DNA from 2 places in the Exiguobacterium sp. RIT341 genome. Region 1 is predicted to be linked to the other one. Evidence: a T-box and tRNA genes for the amino acid it is inferred to sense, from the RefSeq annotation. Region 1 holds a T-box; the other holds one or more tRNA genes.

What was found. A T-box is a leader RNA that pairs with one kind of tRNA and senses whether it is charged. The one in region 1 lies ahead of alaS (alanine--tRNA ligase), so its partner is inferred to be a tRNA-Ala.
Region 2: it has a tRNA-Ala gene. The T-box ahead of alaS (alanine--tRNA ligase) is inferred to sense a tRNA for this amino acid. The anticodon was not compared.

The regions. Positions count from the first base shown of each region.
Region 1 is NZ_JFYW01000001.1:297,841-305,726, reverse strand. Features, by position in the region: gene alaS (alanine--tRNA ligase) at 1-1,880, opposite strand, end outside; T-box leader at 1,938-2,148, opposite strand; gene BW42_RS01465 (ATP-dependent RecD-like DNA helicase) at 2,191-4,416, opposite strand; gene BW42_RS01460 (VOC family protein) at 4,533-5,081, shown strand; gene BW42_RS01455 (lipopolysaccharide assembly protein LapB) at 5,129-5,794, opposite strand; gene mnmA (tRNA 2-thiouridine(34) synthase MnmA) at 5,808-6,929, opposite strand; gene BW42_RS01445 (cysteine desulfurase family protein) at 6,946-7,886, opposite strand, start outside.
Region 2 is NZ_JFYW01000008.1:388,267-395,820, forward strand. Features, by position in the region: gene BW42_RS10875 (S8 family serine peptidase) at 1-2,608, opposite strand, end outside; tRNA gene BW42_RS10880 (tRNA-Ala) at 2,833-2,908, opposite strand; gene tatC (twin-arginine translocase subunit TatC) at 3,013-3,792, opposite strand; gene BW42_RS10890 (twin-arginine translocase TatA/TatE family subunit) at 3,800-3,997, opposite strand; gene BW42_RS10895 (redox-sensing transcriptional repressor Rex) at 3,997-4,656, opposite strand; gene BW42_RS10900 (ABC-F family ATP-binding cassette domain-containing protein) at 4,824-6,725, shown strand; gene BW42_RS10905 (hypothetical protein) at 6,725-7,147, shown strand; gene BW42_RS10910 (flavin reductase family protein) at 7,293-7,554, opposite strand, start outside.

The sequences.
Region 1 (7,886 bases):
GATGCCCAGATCGCTTTGTTGACGTCTTGTTCGATTTTTGTCAACTCTTCTTGTGTCACTGCACCGAAGTGTGAGAAGTCGAAGCGGAGACGTTCTGGAGAAACGAGTGATCCCGCTTGGTTGACGTGTGTTCCGAGCGTGTCTTTCAATGCTTTATGAAGCAAGTGTGTTGCCGTATGGTTTTTCGTGACGGCTTTACGTTCTGCTGCTTCGACGTTTGCAACGACATCCGCCGCTTCCGTTGCGATTCCTGTACGGACGATGACCGTATGCAAGTTTTGACCGTTTGGCGCCTTTTGAACATCTTTGACATCAAGAACGAAGTCTTTGCCTTCGATTGTTCCTGTATCCGCGACTTCACCACCACTTTCAGCGTAGAACGGCGTGATATCGAGAATGACTTGCGCTTCTTCACCAGCAGCCACTTCTGTGACTCGTTCTCCATCATGCAACAATGCGATGATTTTTGCATCCGCCTTAAGGTCGGTATAGCCGACGAACGTACTTTTATCTTTTAGTGTCGAGAGGACTTCCGATTGTTGTTGCATCGAACCGCTCTCTTCACGTGCTGCCCGCGCACGTTGACGTTGCGCGTCCATCGCTTGTTTGAAGCCTTCTTCATCAACAGACATCTGATGATCTTCCGCATACTCAACTGTCAATTCGAGTGGGAAACCATACGTGTCATACAGACGGAACGCATCTTCGCCACTGATGACGTGCTCACCGTTTGCTTTAGAATTCTGAGCCACCGTGTTCAAGATTGCAAGACCGTCATGAAGCGTCTCATGGAAACGTTCTTCTTCGTTTTTAATGACGCGTTTGATGAAGTCCGCTTTTTCCGGAACTTGTGGGTAGAAGTCAACCATGACGTTCCCGACCGTATCAACGAGTTCATACATGAACGGACGTTCGATCCCAAGCATCTTCGCATAACGAACCGCACGTCGTAGTAAACGACGAAGGACATATCCACGTCCTTCATTCGAAGGAAGAGCACCATCACCGATCGCAAATGATACAGTACGGATGTGGTCTGCGATGACTTTGAATGCTACATCAAGTTTCGAATCATCACGGTAGATCTTGCCGCTGATTTCTTCTGTCTTATGAATGATCGGCATGAACAGATCCGTATCGAAGTTCGTCGGCACGTCCTGCATGACACACGCCATCCGTTCGAGTCCCATCCCAGTATCGATGTTTTTACGCGGAAGTTCCGTGTAGTTGCCGTGTCCGTCGTGGTTGTACTGACTGAAGACGATATTCCAGATCTCGAGATAGCGTTCGTTTTCGCCACCTGGATAAAGTTCTGAATCGTTCGGATCGTCTCCGAAAGCTGGACCACGATCGAAGAAGATTTCCGTATTCGGACCAGATGGACCTTCACCGATTTCCCAGAAGTTATCTTCAAGCGGAATGATCCGCTCAGCCGGTACACCGAGTTCAAGCCAGATTTGACGCGCTGCATCATCTTCCGGATGAATCGTGACCGAAAGACGTTCTGGGTCAAGACCGTACCAGTCATCACTCGTCAAGAGTTCCCAACCCCATTTGATTGCATCTTCACGGAAGTAATCACCGACAGAGAAGTTTCCGAGCATCTCGAAGAACGTATGGTGACGCGCTGTTTTCCCGACGTTTTCGATATCGTTCGTCCGGATTGATTTTTGTGCGTTGACGATACGTGGATTATCAGGAATGACACGACCATCAAAATATTTCTTGAGTGTTGCAACACCCGAGTTGATCCACAAGAGCGATGGATCCTCGACCGGTACGAGCGAAGCACTCGGTTCGATCGCATGCCCTTTGCTTTGGAAGAAATCAAGATACATCTGACGGATTTGTGCACCCGTTAATGGTTTTAGAGCTTTCATGAACAGTTACCTCCATTGGTTTTATTTGGACGCAAAAAAACGATGCTTTCATCCCTGAAAAGGGACGAAAGCATCGCTTCCGTGGTACCACCCTCGTTCGTAAGCAACCTATTGCCTACCTCGAACATCTGATAACGGGGATGACCCGCAGGTGTTTACACCCGACTCCGGAAGGAGCTTCAAAGGGACTCGAGAAAGTGATTGCAGCAGACTCACTTCTCTCTGGACTCGAGTTTTCCTTTTACTTATCTTCCATCAACGTGTTACGTCCATTCATCTATCGTGATTATTACCTATCGAACAGCATCCGTCAAGTCTTTGTCACCCCACCGAGTCGTTCGATCAATCGTGTTCGGCGCCGGGGTTCCTCTTCTTGCGACGCTTTATGGAACGCACGCGGATCACCGAATAATAACAAACTCGATTTTGCCCGAGTAACTGCCGTATAAATTAAATTTCGGGAATGTTTGAACGCCCCCGTGAAATAGACCGGCATCAAGACGATCGGAAACTCAGATCCTTGCGCTTTGTGAATCGTAATCGCATAGGCGTGCGTGAATTGATCCCAATCACTCCGGTTGTACTCGACCTCCGTCTGATCGAACCGGGCGATGATTTTATCGACTTTATCGACATTCTCTTTAGCGAAGAAGATATTGACGATTTCGCCGATATCTCCGTTATAGACGTTTTCTTCCGCATTGTTGACGAGCTGGAGAATCTTGTCCCCGGTTCGGTAAATCCGCGTCCCTTGTTTGACTTCCCGTTTCTTCGGTTCCTCCGGGTTATAGACGCGTTGCAAGGCGACATTCAATTCGTCGATCCCGACCTGACCCCGGTAGGTCGGCGCGAGGACCTGGACATCGAATTTCGAGTAGCCTTTTGCGAGTGCTTTTTCCGCGAAGGCCGAGATGCCCCGTAACGTCTCTTGCGGAGACGCAGTGTAGAAGCGGCGATCCGCAAGTGGTGATAACAAATCAGCAGACGTCGTCCGGTTCTTCAAATCGTGCGCCAGGCGCAATATCGAAGAATCTTCTGCTTGACGATGGACGACGTTCAAACGGACGACGGGAATTCCTTCCGTATCCATCAAGTCTGCCAGCACCTGTCCTGGACCGACGGATGGCAATTGATCGCGGTCACCGACGAACAAGATCTTCATGCCATTCGGGACGGCGCGAAGCAAACTCGATAACAAGTAGATATCAATCATCGACGATTCATCGATGATCAGTACTTTTCCCGTGATCGGCTGATCCTCATTCAGTTGAAAGTTCGTTCCATCATACTTTAAGAGACGGTGAATCGTCATCGCCGGTACATCTGTTGCTTCCGATAGACGTTTAGCGGCACGTCCCGTCGGTGCAACAAGGACGTATGGATAGACCTCTCCTGTCTTGACGCGACTCTTCTCAAGCGGCCAGTCATGAATTTCTTGCAACGCATGCAAAATTCCCTTGATGACAGTCGTCTTACCGGTACCCGGTCCACCAGTCAAGACCATCAGCGGCGCTTTGACCGCTAACTCGATCGCTTCTCGCTGTTGCGCGGCATATTCCATGCCAAACTGTTCTTCGAGGTGCCCGATTGCTTCAAGAATCGTCGCGACATCGACTTCTTGTTCAGCACCGTTTGCCATGACGCGTGCTAGCTCCTTCGCCGCTCGGACTTCCGCATAAAAGATCGTCGGTAAATACAAGCAACCTTCTTCAAGCTTGACCTTATCTTCAGCGAGCAACAGTTCGATCGCTTGTTCCAGCCGCTCTCCCGGATCTTCCCCTAGCAGACGGGGTGCCCGTTGCAACAGAGAGTCGACCGTCGCGAAGGCATGTCCCTCGCCCGCTTCTTGTTCTAATATATGCATGATCGAAGCAGCGACACGCTCTGGATGTAGCCCGACAAGTCCGAGGTGCGCGGCAATATGATCGGCTGTCTTAAAGCCAATCCCGTTTACTTCATACATCAAGGAATACGGATTCTCCCGAATCCGTGCCATGGCGTCGCCCTCGTACGCGGCATAGATCTTTGCCGCTAGCTTCGGTGTGACATCAAACGGTGCTAAGAACAGCATCAACTGATCGACACCGTATAACGTGGCGAGTCGATTCAATATGATGTCGGCTTGTTTTTGTTTCAACCCAGGCACCTGATTCAGTACCCGTTCATCTTTCAAAATGAGATCCACTGCGTCTTCTCCGAGAGCATCGACGATATTTTTCGCTGTCTTCGGACCAATGCCGGTGAACGAACCATTCGTCAAGAAGCGGATCGTCGCATGTTTGGTCATCGGAACCGATCGACGAATCAGCTCCGCCTTCAGTTGTTTTCCGAATCGGGGATGATCGACGAGACGACCGAATGCTTGATACGTCCCTCCGAGTTCGATTCCGACTCCTGTACCCGTAATGACGAGCTCGGTCTCTTTTAATTCAAAGTTCTTTTCTTTGACGGCGACCAGTACAATGGAGTGTGCTTCCTCTTCAGAAGAAAAGAGCACACGTTTGACGCGCCCGACTACTTGATGGGGGTGCTCCATCACTCCACCTTCTTTCTCTCTTTTTCATTCGCTGCTTTCATCATAGCATTCGTTTACCGGATTTTAAATCAGGGAAAGATAACGTGAAACATTTCGTTAAGAGGAGGAGTTCAAGGATGGCACGTTTACCGATTGCAGGATTGTGTGAGTTAGTACTTGAAGTTGAGGATATGGATCGCGCCCTTGGCTTTTGGAATGGGACACTTGGTATTCCGATTGTCGAGCAATGGGCACCTGAGGATGCTGAGCCGAGCAAAGAACAATCTAAACAAGATGGGGTCTGGGCAACGTGGCTCTACATTGGCGGCAACACCCGACTCGGTCTTTGGCTGAAACGGGACTTCACGATGGAAGAACGAACCGTTAAACATTTACCGGTCTCCGAATGGGATACGTTGTACGATGAAGGCGGAGTCCATGTCCACTGTGCCTTTTACGTTGAGAAGGACGAGTTCCAGCAAGCCTTAAATCAGCTTCGGGAAGCTTCAATCACCGTGAAGCTAAGAGAATGGGATGAACAGGAGACCTCGAACCAAAAAGAGTATTCCGCTTATTTCAAGGATACAGAAAATAACGTCATCGAACTGTATACGAAAAACATGGATGAAGCCTATGAAGACTTTTCCGGACCTCCGCTTCGTGTCATCCGTGAAGTCGGGAATTAAATACCATACAAAAAAGACGACTCCGCCTGGAATCGTCTTTTTTTAGATCAATCTGCTTGTTTTAATAACGCATCCATCTTCGCTTTTGCATCTCGTGCAAGCGCGTGTTCCGGCTGATAGGCAAGAACGGCTTCAAGTTCTGCATAACAGGCTTCCTGTTGACCGAGGAAGGCAAGAGCAATCGCATAATTGTATCGTGCATCTGTATGCGTTTCGTCAAGCATCAAGACATGCTCGAACATCTCGACCGCTTCTTCCAACTTCTCGTTTTGCGCTAAGGCAAGTCCGTATTGGAACGCGACCTCGATATCGACACCGTTTAGTTCTGACGCGCGTTGTAAACGAGGTAAGCCGCGGACTGGATCACCGAGTTTTTGATACGTCATCCCTAGCATGAAATGGAGATCCGCGTCGTCAAGTCCGTACAATAACGCCGCGCGCAATGATTCCTCTGCTTCGACGAGTTTGTCGGCAGCAAAGAACAAGGCACCTTTCGCATAATAGGCACTCGCAAACGTATTATCAATCATTAGTGCCCGGTCATAAAAACGGAGGGCACGATCAGCGTCGTTCATCGATTGGAGTAATGTTCCAAGATTGACGTATGCTGTCGGATCTTTTGGGTTTTCTTCGATCGCATCATTAAAAGCTTGCGCTGCTAATTCATAATTTCCAGCTTCTAGATGCCGGAACCCTACTTCATTATAGTTCATCTTCTTTTGCTCCTTACGCTAAATAAGCGAGGCGTTCGCCTGCTTTATAGGCTGCATCGATTGTGGCACCACCGAGGCAGATGTCTCCATCATAGAACACGACCGCTTGTCCTGGTGTGATCGCCCGTTGACGTTCGTCAAACGAAACATCGAGTCCATCTTCAAGGACACGAACCGTGACGGCTGTGTCTTGTTGACGGTAACGGAATTTCGCTGTGCAACGGAATGTCTCACCGACTGGACGTTCAGATGTCCAACTAACATCTGAAGCAAGTAATCCTTCCGAATACAATAATTCGTTATGGAATCCTTGATCGACATAGAGAATGTTCTCTTTTAGGTTTTTTCCAACGACGAACCAAGGTTCTCCGTCGCCACCGATACCAAGCCCGTGGCGTTGCCCCATCGTATAGTACATCAATCCATCGTGACGACCCATGACGTTGCCGTCAAGCGTCCGCATCTCACCGGGTTGTGCCGGTAGGTATTGACCGAGGAACTGTTTAAAATTCCGCTCGCCAATGAAGCAAATACCGGTCGAGTCTTTTTTCTTAGCTGTTGCAAGGTTCGCTTCTTCTGCGATCCGGCGCACTTCTGATTTTTCCATGTGACCGATTGGGAACATCGCCTTCGCAATTTGCTCTTGCGACAATTGATTCAAGAAATACGTTTGATCCTTGTTTGCATCGACACCACGAAGCAATTTATGTTCTCCATCTTCATAGACAGCACGTGCATAATGACCTGTCGCGACGAAATCGGCACCAAGACGCATCGCGTGATCGAGGAAGGCTTTGAACTTGATTTCCTTGTTACACATGACGTCTGGATTCGGTGTCCGACCGAGTTTATATTCATCGAGGAAGTACGTGAAGACCTTATCCCAGTACTCTTTTTCAAAATTGACCGCATAATACGGAATGCCGATTTGATTGGCTACGGCGATGACGTCTTCATAATCTTCCGTCGCCGTACAAAAGCCGTTCTCATCCGTGTCATCCCAGTTTTTCATGAAGATCCCGATGACGTTATAGCCTTGCTCTTTTAATAAATGAGCCGTCACAGACGAATCGACACCGCCCGACATCCCAACGACGACTGTCGTTTCACTCGGGGCTTTCGCTCGTGTATTCATTCATTTCACCTCTTAGTTAATTCTGAAACGATTTTACGACATCTTGCAAGGCTTGTGCGAGTAGTTCGACTTGCGCGAGCTCATTTCCGTGACCAAAACTGATCCGAACCGATGCCCGTGTCCGTTCATCTTCACCATACATCGCCGACAAGACATGCGAAGGCTCGACGGATCCTGCCGTACATGCACTCCCGCTCGATACCGCCATCTGGCGCATATCAAGCATGATCAAGAACGGTTCGATTTCAATTTGCGGGAAGTAAAGATTGAGGACATTCGGCAATCCTTCAACACCGTTGACTTCGTAAGTGACGCCACTTTCATCCAAGCGTGTTAGCAAAACGCTACGCAGTTGTTTGATGTGGTCCTGCTGTTGATCGCGCTCTGCGATCATCAGTTCGAGCGCTTTCGCTAAACCGACGATTCCCGGTACGTTCTCCGTACCAGCGCGACGCTTGCGTTCCTGTTCTCCGCCATACGTCTGCGTCGCTAATTTCACACCTGTCCGTACATATAATAGCCCGATTCCTTTTGGACCATTGATTTTATGACCAGACGCGGATAAAAGATCGACCTGTAACGCTTCGACATCGATTGCTTGTTTTCCGAACACTTGCACCGCGTCCGTATGGAACAAAATACCGCGTTCCCGTAAGAATTGACCAATTGCCGCAATCGGCTGGATCGTCCCGACTTCATTGTTGCCGAACATGATCGAGACAAGTGTCGTATCTTCCCGGACAGCTTCTTGCAAGGCATCCAATGAGACGACGCCTGTCGTTGGTACATCAAGATACGTGACGTCATAGCCTTGTTTTTCGAGCTCTTCGAAGGCGCGGAGCACGGCATGATGCTCAAAACGTGTCGTAATGAGATGACGTCCTTTTTCACGCGCTGCCTCTGCCGCACCGAAGATGGCATAGTTATCCGACTCCGTTCCACCACTCGTGAAAATCA
Region 2 (7,554 bases), on a different contig from region 1:
AGACTTTGTTCGCGACAACTTTTCCAGCGGCATTCGTACCAAGGAATTCGAAATCATCCTTCACTTCAGTCGCTAGACCTGTCAATCCATAGAACGTGTTGTTTTTATCGTACAATGGTGCATCTAAAATCGGAGCTTGATCCCATTTTCCTTTGAACCCAACATAAGGAACTGTCAGTTCTGGATTTTTGCTCTTCGTATCGATCAGACGGACGAATCCTTCGACGAAGTAGCCGTTTTTAAAGACTTGTTCAAGCGGAAGCTCGTTCGCCCAGTCAGTTGTGTTCTTCAAATCGACTGACACGCTGACTTTCGTTGAGCTCTTCGGATTAATCGAGACTGAACTCGCTTTCTTCGAGCCGACTGCAAATGAGATCGGGTATGTGCCTGTGTTGGCATCTACCGTACCGATCGTTCCTTTTTTGAAGATTCCATTTGCTTCAAGGAAGTTCGATCCTTTTGCACCGAGATCTGATTGAACCGTTCCCGCTAGCTTATACGTCACTTTTTCATTGCTGTAGTTTTTTAAATCAAGCGTGAATGTGAACTTCTCGCCGACTTCCTTCAAGGATGCCTTGCCTTCACCTGACTTTGTCTCTGTGATGACGACTGGTGTCTTCATCGCAGCACGAAGATCCATCAGTCCAGCTCCCTCACGACGTGGGGAGTAGAAGTTGCCTGTTTTCAATTGTGCGTTGTATTTTCCTTGATCGAGTTGCGGACGCGATGTATTCATCAAGATGTTTTTGGCGAGTTTAACGCGTGTTGCACCAGTGACTTTGAAGTCCTTCGCAATCCGTTGCATGACGAGTGCTGTTCCTCCAGCGACGTGTGGTGCTGCCATCGATGTACCGCTCATGACGCCATACTCGTTATCATTAAGCGTCGAATAGATTTTCCCACCTGGTGCCGTGATTTCCGGCTTGAAGTCAAGGCTTGGCGTGACACCCCATGACGTGAAGTCAGACATTTGTCCTGCGACCGGGTTATCGGTTGAGACCGCTTTTCCGTCAAATGTCACTGCGATTGCCTTGCCTTCTTTTGCTTTTGCTTCGAGATCATTCCCGTCCGCGATGCTAAGCGTCACGAGTGGAATCGTCGGATTGTTGAGCGCCATGCTGACGTAATCCCCGTGATCGACTTTACCACGGACGATGACACCTGCTGCGCCTTGCTTCTCAGCTTCTGCTTGAATCATGCTGTAGTTAAAATCACCTGTTCGCACGACGAAGACGACTTTCCCTTTGACGTCTTTACCTTCATAGTTCGAAGCTTGACCGTCACCGACATACACGACATCCTTCTTCTCTTTATCGAAGACGGCAATCGGATTCGGCGAATCTTGTTTTTGGTATGCCAAATAACCGACATCCTGACCGTCGATCGTCAGCGCCATGCCTTCAAGCGTCAATTTCGTATTTTCGAGTGACGCGACTTGGAGCGCCTGGCTCGTCAATCCTGGTGCACCAACGACACCGATATCCGGGTTTGCTGTATATGGATTACCCGCACCATGACCTGCAAACGCCGAGTTACCAGCAGAGATCGCACACAAGATACCGTTGTTCATCGCGTTGACGATCGCGCGTTGCTCCGGATCATCTGCGTTGACGAACGATGCCGTCGAACCGAGACTCATGTTGATGACGTCCGCTCCAAGTGCGATGGCATCATCGATTGCTTTGATGTAGATATCACTAAATGTCGATGGCATCCCTGGATCGTTACCGAAGACCTTCATCGCAAGGAGCTGTGTTTCTGGAGCGACCCCTTTAATGCCGCCGTTCGCTTCATCCCCGTTTGCTCCGACCGTACCTGCGACGTGCATCCCGTGCATCGATGCCCCCGCACCTAAGTCACGGATTTCGCTGTCGTGATCGGCATAGTTATAGCCGTACGGTACTTTTTCCGTGAAGTACTTTCCTTTTAAGCCTTTTGTTTCTTTCGTACTCTCGACCTTCGAAGAGGTTAAATCCACCTTTGTCTCTGGACTCAAGACCATGTCCTTGTGCGATGGATCAATCCCCGTATCGATGACCGCGACGACGGTTCCTTCCCCTTTAAAGCCATAGTCCTGCCACGTTTCCTTCGCATTGACCATGTCCTTGCTGTACAGCATGTCTGGCTTGGCACCTTTATCGACGGTTGGGCGCGCATATTCGTGCGCGATATGTACACTTTTGACTCCGTCGAGTTGTTTGATATCTTCGATGTCACCGAACTTCACTTCACCACTGAATCCATTGATGACGGTTGTGAAGCTTTCTTTATATGTAACAGGAATCGCCTTTTTAGCGATAGCTGACTTGACTGATTTTTGGACGCTGACGAGTCGATCCTTGATCGATTCCTTTTCGGCATTACTCAATGTGCTATACCGCTTGTTTTGAGCTTGGGCGATTTGAATCGCCGGTTTTTGTTCCATCTCGATGACGACTCGAACTTTATCCGATTGTTTGTAGTTCTTTTCTTGCCCCGATTTCTTCAGTGAGAGCGCCTGCGGTTTTTGACCCGTCGCTTTATCTTGCGAGGACAGTGCACCTTGCGCACTGACTAGATTGGAAGACGTCATTAAGACGGCTGCCATAAGTGCAATCTTCTTCTTCATGCGTTCGTTTCCCCTTTTCTGTAAAACCATAGTAGTAATACTAATAAAACAGTTTAAAGAAAATTCTGTATTTTTAGTTTAATGAAGTTAATGGAAATAAACAATTTATATTTGTCTATTTTTTAAATTTATTTCTTTTTGGTGACATTTTATATTTGGAAGGAATTTAACTGGGAACATAAAAAAAAACTCCTCGAGCACTCGAGGAGTTGAACGTATGAACTTGGTGGAGACTATCGGGATCGAACCGACGACCTTTTGGCTGCCAGCCAAACGCTCTCCCAGCTGAGCTAAGCCCCCATGAATTATCTTTAGTATACGCACCGCTAACTGCTTTATCAATATAAACATAACGCTTTCATAAAAAAGAATTCCTCCCGAAATTGCTGGAAGGAATTCACGATTCATTTATTCAATTCACGCATCAAATCCGCCTGTCGTTCAAGCTCTGCCTGTTGCTCGAGGATCAAGACCTTTTTATAAGTCCGCGCAGAAATCAAGATACTGATTTCATAGAGAACGAACAACGGCACTGAGATCATCAAGTGTGACGTCACGTCCGGCGGTGCGATCAATGCCGCAACGACGAACAGCGCGAAATACGCATATTTCCGATTCTTTCGCATGAAATATGGCGTCACAAGACCAAGACGTGTCAGGAACATCGTCACGACCGGCAATTGGAAGAGAAGACCAAACGGCATCGTCAACCGGATCAAGAAACTGAAGTAGTTTTCGACCCCGATGACTTGCTCGATCCCCAATTCTTTCCCGAGATCCGTTGAGACTTCGAGCAAGAAAGGAAGCAACCAGAAATACGAGAAGGCTACACCAGCCAAAAATAGAAAGAAGATGACTGGAATATATGTCAGTGTTGCTTTTTGTTCCTTTTCATAAAGCCCTGGTCGGACGAATGCCCACAGTTGATACATCCAGAACGGTGACGCTAAAATCAGCGCGATGATGAACGCAAGATTCAAATACAACATTAAAGGATCGGCGACGTTGAAGGCATTTAATCCGATACCGAGCTCTTTTAAGTCCGCTTGCAGAAAACGGACGAGCGGTCGGACGAGCGGAAATGCGACAGCGAACAGGACGACGACGATGAGGAGCGACCAGACAATCCGCTTACGCAGTTCGTCTAGGTGCGACGTCATGCTTTGTTCTTGATCAACCGTCATGATTCAATCACTTCTCTTTCGGTTCGTCCTTTTTATCGTCGTCCATGATGCCGTTCGTGGCATTCTTGAACTCTTTCAATGTTTGACCGGCAGCACGACCGAATTCCGGTAACTTCTTCGGTCCAAAGATGATCAACGCGACGACAGCAATTAATCCGATACTCGCAGGTCCGATACCTAACGTGAGCGGGATAAGGTTTTCCATTATGATTTCACTCCTTCAGCTGATTGCGAATAATGCTTCATGAAATAAACTAACGACTGCAACTCGATCGATAAATCGATGTGATGAACCCGAACGCTCGCTGGCACGTTCAACCGTGCAGGCGTGAAGTTCAGAATGCCTGTCACACCATACTCGACTAACTCATCCGCTACTGACTGTGCGAACTGGGATGGAACCGTCAAGATGGCGACATCGACCTGATTCGCTTCGATTTGTTCTTTCATGTCCGAAACATGATAGATTGGAACGTCATGCGTCGTTGTTCCGACCTTCTCTTCGTCCGCATCAAACGCAACGACTATCCGAGTACTATTATTCTTTAAAAAGTTATAATTTGCAAACGCTGTTCCGAGATGACCGACCCCGATCAAGGCGACATTCGTCACCTCATCTTGATTCAAGGTTTTCCGGAAAAACGTTAAGAGATGTTGAACGTTATATCCATACCCCTTCTTCCCTAGTGCCCCAAAGTAGGAAAAGTCGCGACGAATCGTTGCTGAATCAACCTTCACCGCCTCGCTTAACTCAGCAGAAGAGACGCGGAGCTTACCTGAATTGTATAAACTTTGGATGAAACGATAATATAGCGGCAACCGTTTTGCTGTCGCTTGTGGAATTTTTGTGTCTGGTCCATTCATCCTGCAGTTCCCCCTTCGGCCACATCCATCGTGGCACCCAAATCTTTGCAAAAAGCTTTCTACTCTCCTTGATTGTAAACCACTTCACATAGAGTCACAAATAATATATTCCGCAGGACCTCGCGCTTTTGTTCGTGATAGACTAAAGGGTGGAAGGATGGATGGAAATGATACTCTTACAAGTCAACCAACTCTCGAAATCATTCGGCGTCGAGCCGATTTTAGAAAATATCAAATTGGAAGTACAAGAGCGCGACCGGATTGCGCTCGTCGGTCGCAATGGTGCCGGTAAATCAACCTTGCTCAAAATCATCGCTGGTGAACTCAGTCATGACTCGGGCGATATCATGAAAGGTAAAGATGTCAAAATCGGCTATCTCGCGCAAGACAGTGGTCTCGAATCGAATGAGACGATCTGGAACGAGATGCTGACCGTCTTTGAACATCTGCAAGAACAAGAACGGACACTGCGCCGGATGGAAATCGAGATGGGCATGGAGCACATCTTGAACGACCCGGTCGCTTACGATCGACTTCTGAAGACGTACGATCAAGCGCAACATGACTTCTCTGAAGCAGGTGGTTATCAGTTTGAGGCGAATATTCGCTCCGTCCTGCACGGCATGCGCTTTTATCCAGACGATTACTCACGCCGGATCCAGACATTGTCCGGAGGTCAACGGACACGGCTCGCCTTAGCGAAGATGCTCCTGCAAGCACCAGAGCTTCTCATTCTCGATGAGCCGACAAACCACCTGGATATCGATACGCTTGCTTGGCTTGAAAGTTACCTCGGTGGTTATCGTGGTGCCGTTCTGATCGTCTCGCACGATCGGTACTTCCTCGATCAAGTCGTCAATGTCGTCTATGAGCTCTCTCGTAATGTCTGTCGTAAGTTCACGGGGAACTATACGAAGTACCTCGAGCAAAAAGCGGCATTGTACGATCAAGAAATGAAACAGTTCGAACAGCAGCAAGAAGAAATCGCAAAGATGCAGGACTTCATTCAACGAAACATCGCTCGGGCGACGACGACAAAGCGTGCTCAAAGCGTTCGAAAACGGCTCGAGAAGGTCGACCGGCTCGATCGACCAGATGGAGATGAACGCAGTACGGTCCTGTCCTTCCCAATCGAAAAACAGAGCGGGAATGACGTTCTTCAAGTCAATCAATTGGCAATCGGTTACGAAGAAGCTGTCTCAAAAGACATCACGTTCCGCTTGCAACGCGGTGAATCACTGGCACTCGTCGGACCGAACGGAATCGGGAAGTCGACGCTCTTAAAAGTCCTCGTCGGTCGTTTACGTCCTCTCTTCGGTGATTTCCGTTTCGGCACCGGCGTCTCGATCGGGTATTACGATCAAGAGCAAGCGGAACTCAATGACCGGAACCGTGTCATCGATGAGATTTGGAACGAATGGCCACTGATGCGCGAACAAGAAGTCCGTTCTGTGCTCGGACAATTCCTGTTCAGCGGCGACGATGTCTTCAAAATCGTTCATGAATTGTCTGGTGGCGAACGCGGACGTCTCGCGCTCGCAAAACTGAAACTCCGGAAGACTAACGTCCTCATCCTTGACGAGCCAACGAACCACTTGGATCTTGATTCGAAGATGGTCCTTGAGAACGCTCTCGTCGACTATGAAGGTACGCTACTCTTCGTCTCCCATGACCGCTACTTCATCGATCGGATCGCGACACGCGTCATCGAGATGAGTGAAGCTGGTGTGACAGAATACCTCGGCGATTATTCGTACTACACAGAGAAGAAGGCCGAACAAGAAGAAATCGCTCGCCTTGAAGCCGAAGAGGCAAAAGCGGCAAAAGTCACGGCATCGAAGACGATCGACAAAGAAGCACAGAAAGAAGAAAAAAAACGCCGTCAGCAAATCGAACAACTCGAACAAGATATTGAACGGCTCGAACAGCGTTCAGCGGAAATCGAACAGTTGCTTTGCGAACCGGAAGTCTTTAATGATATTCCAAAAGCGACAGCGTTATCTGCGGAACGGGACCAGATCGATGTCGATCTACTCGAATTGATGGAACGATGGGAGAACCAACACTGATGCGAACGAAAAGCTTTTTCATCAACCTGATTCAAGGACTGTTATCCGGTATTCTTTATTTCGTTCCGATGTATGCGGATTACGTGTCCGCCTTCATCCGCCCGGATGCCTTTAATGCTGCGCTTCCTTTGTTCCTTCTGATTTCTTGCATGATCGGACTTGTCATCCAGACATGGAGCGGTCTTCTCGTCAGTCTACTCTCTGGACTATGCTGTACGCTTCTAACGACACAACTGTTCGTCGAACTCAATGATCCATTGATCATATCCTATTATGGTAGCGTCACTCCATTGACCGCCTTTTTGATCAGTTGTGTCGGGGTTTGGGCGCTGGCAATCATTTTTTATTTGCTCGATGGTTATCAGTATAGTAAACGTCACGGTCTCGAAGGTTCTTCGAACGAAATCGATTCACAACCTTGAAGTCCGATCGATGAACTAGATGCGCGATATGAAAAAAGGAGTGGAGATTCCGGTAGCTAGACCGGTCTCTCCACTCCTTTTTATTTGAATCGAAACGTTCGTCGTCAACATGGATCGTACAGTGAATCAAGCATTCACACTTCTATCATTTTGTCGGTCGAGCAATCGTAAACGTCTTCCCGATCGTCGCATAATCATTTCCCGCTAAACGAGCGACAGCCTTCAATCCTGCCGCATCGATCCGGAACGACTCTACGAGTTCATCCGCGACGTGATAGCGCAGTACTTCCCCGATCAACAGATCGGCACCTTCTAGCTCGACATGCTGCGTCAAGCGCATCTCGAACCGGATTTTCGCTTCCGCGATTCCGGGCACGTCGATTGCATCGCTATCGACGAGCGTTAAA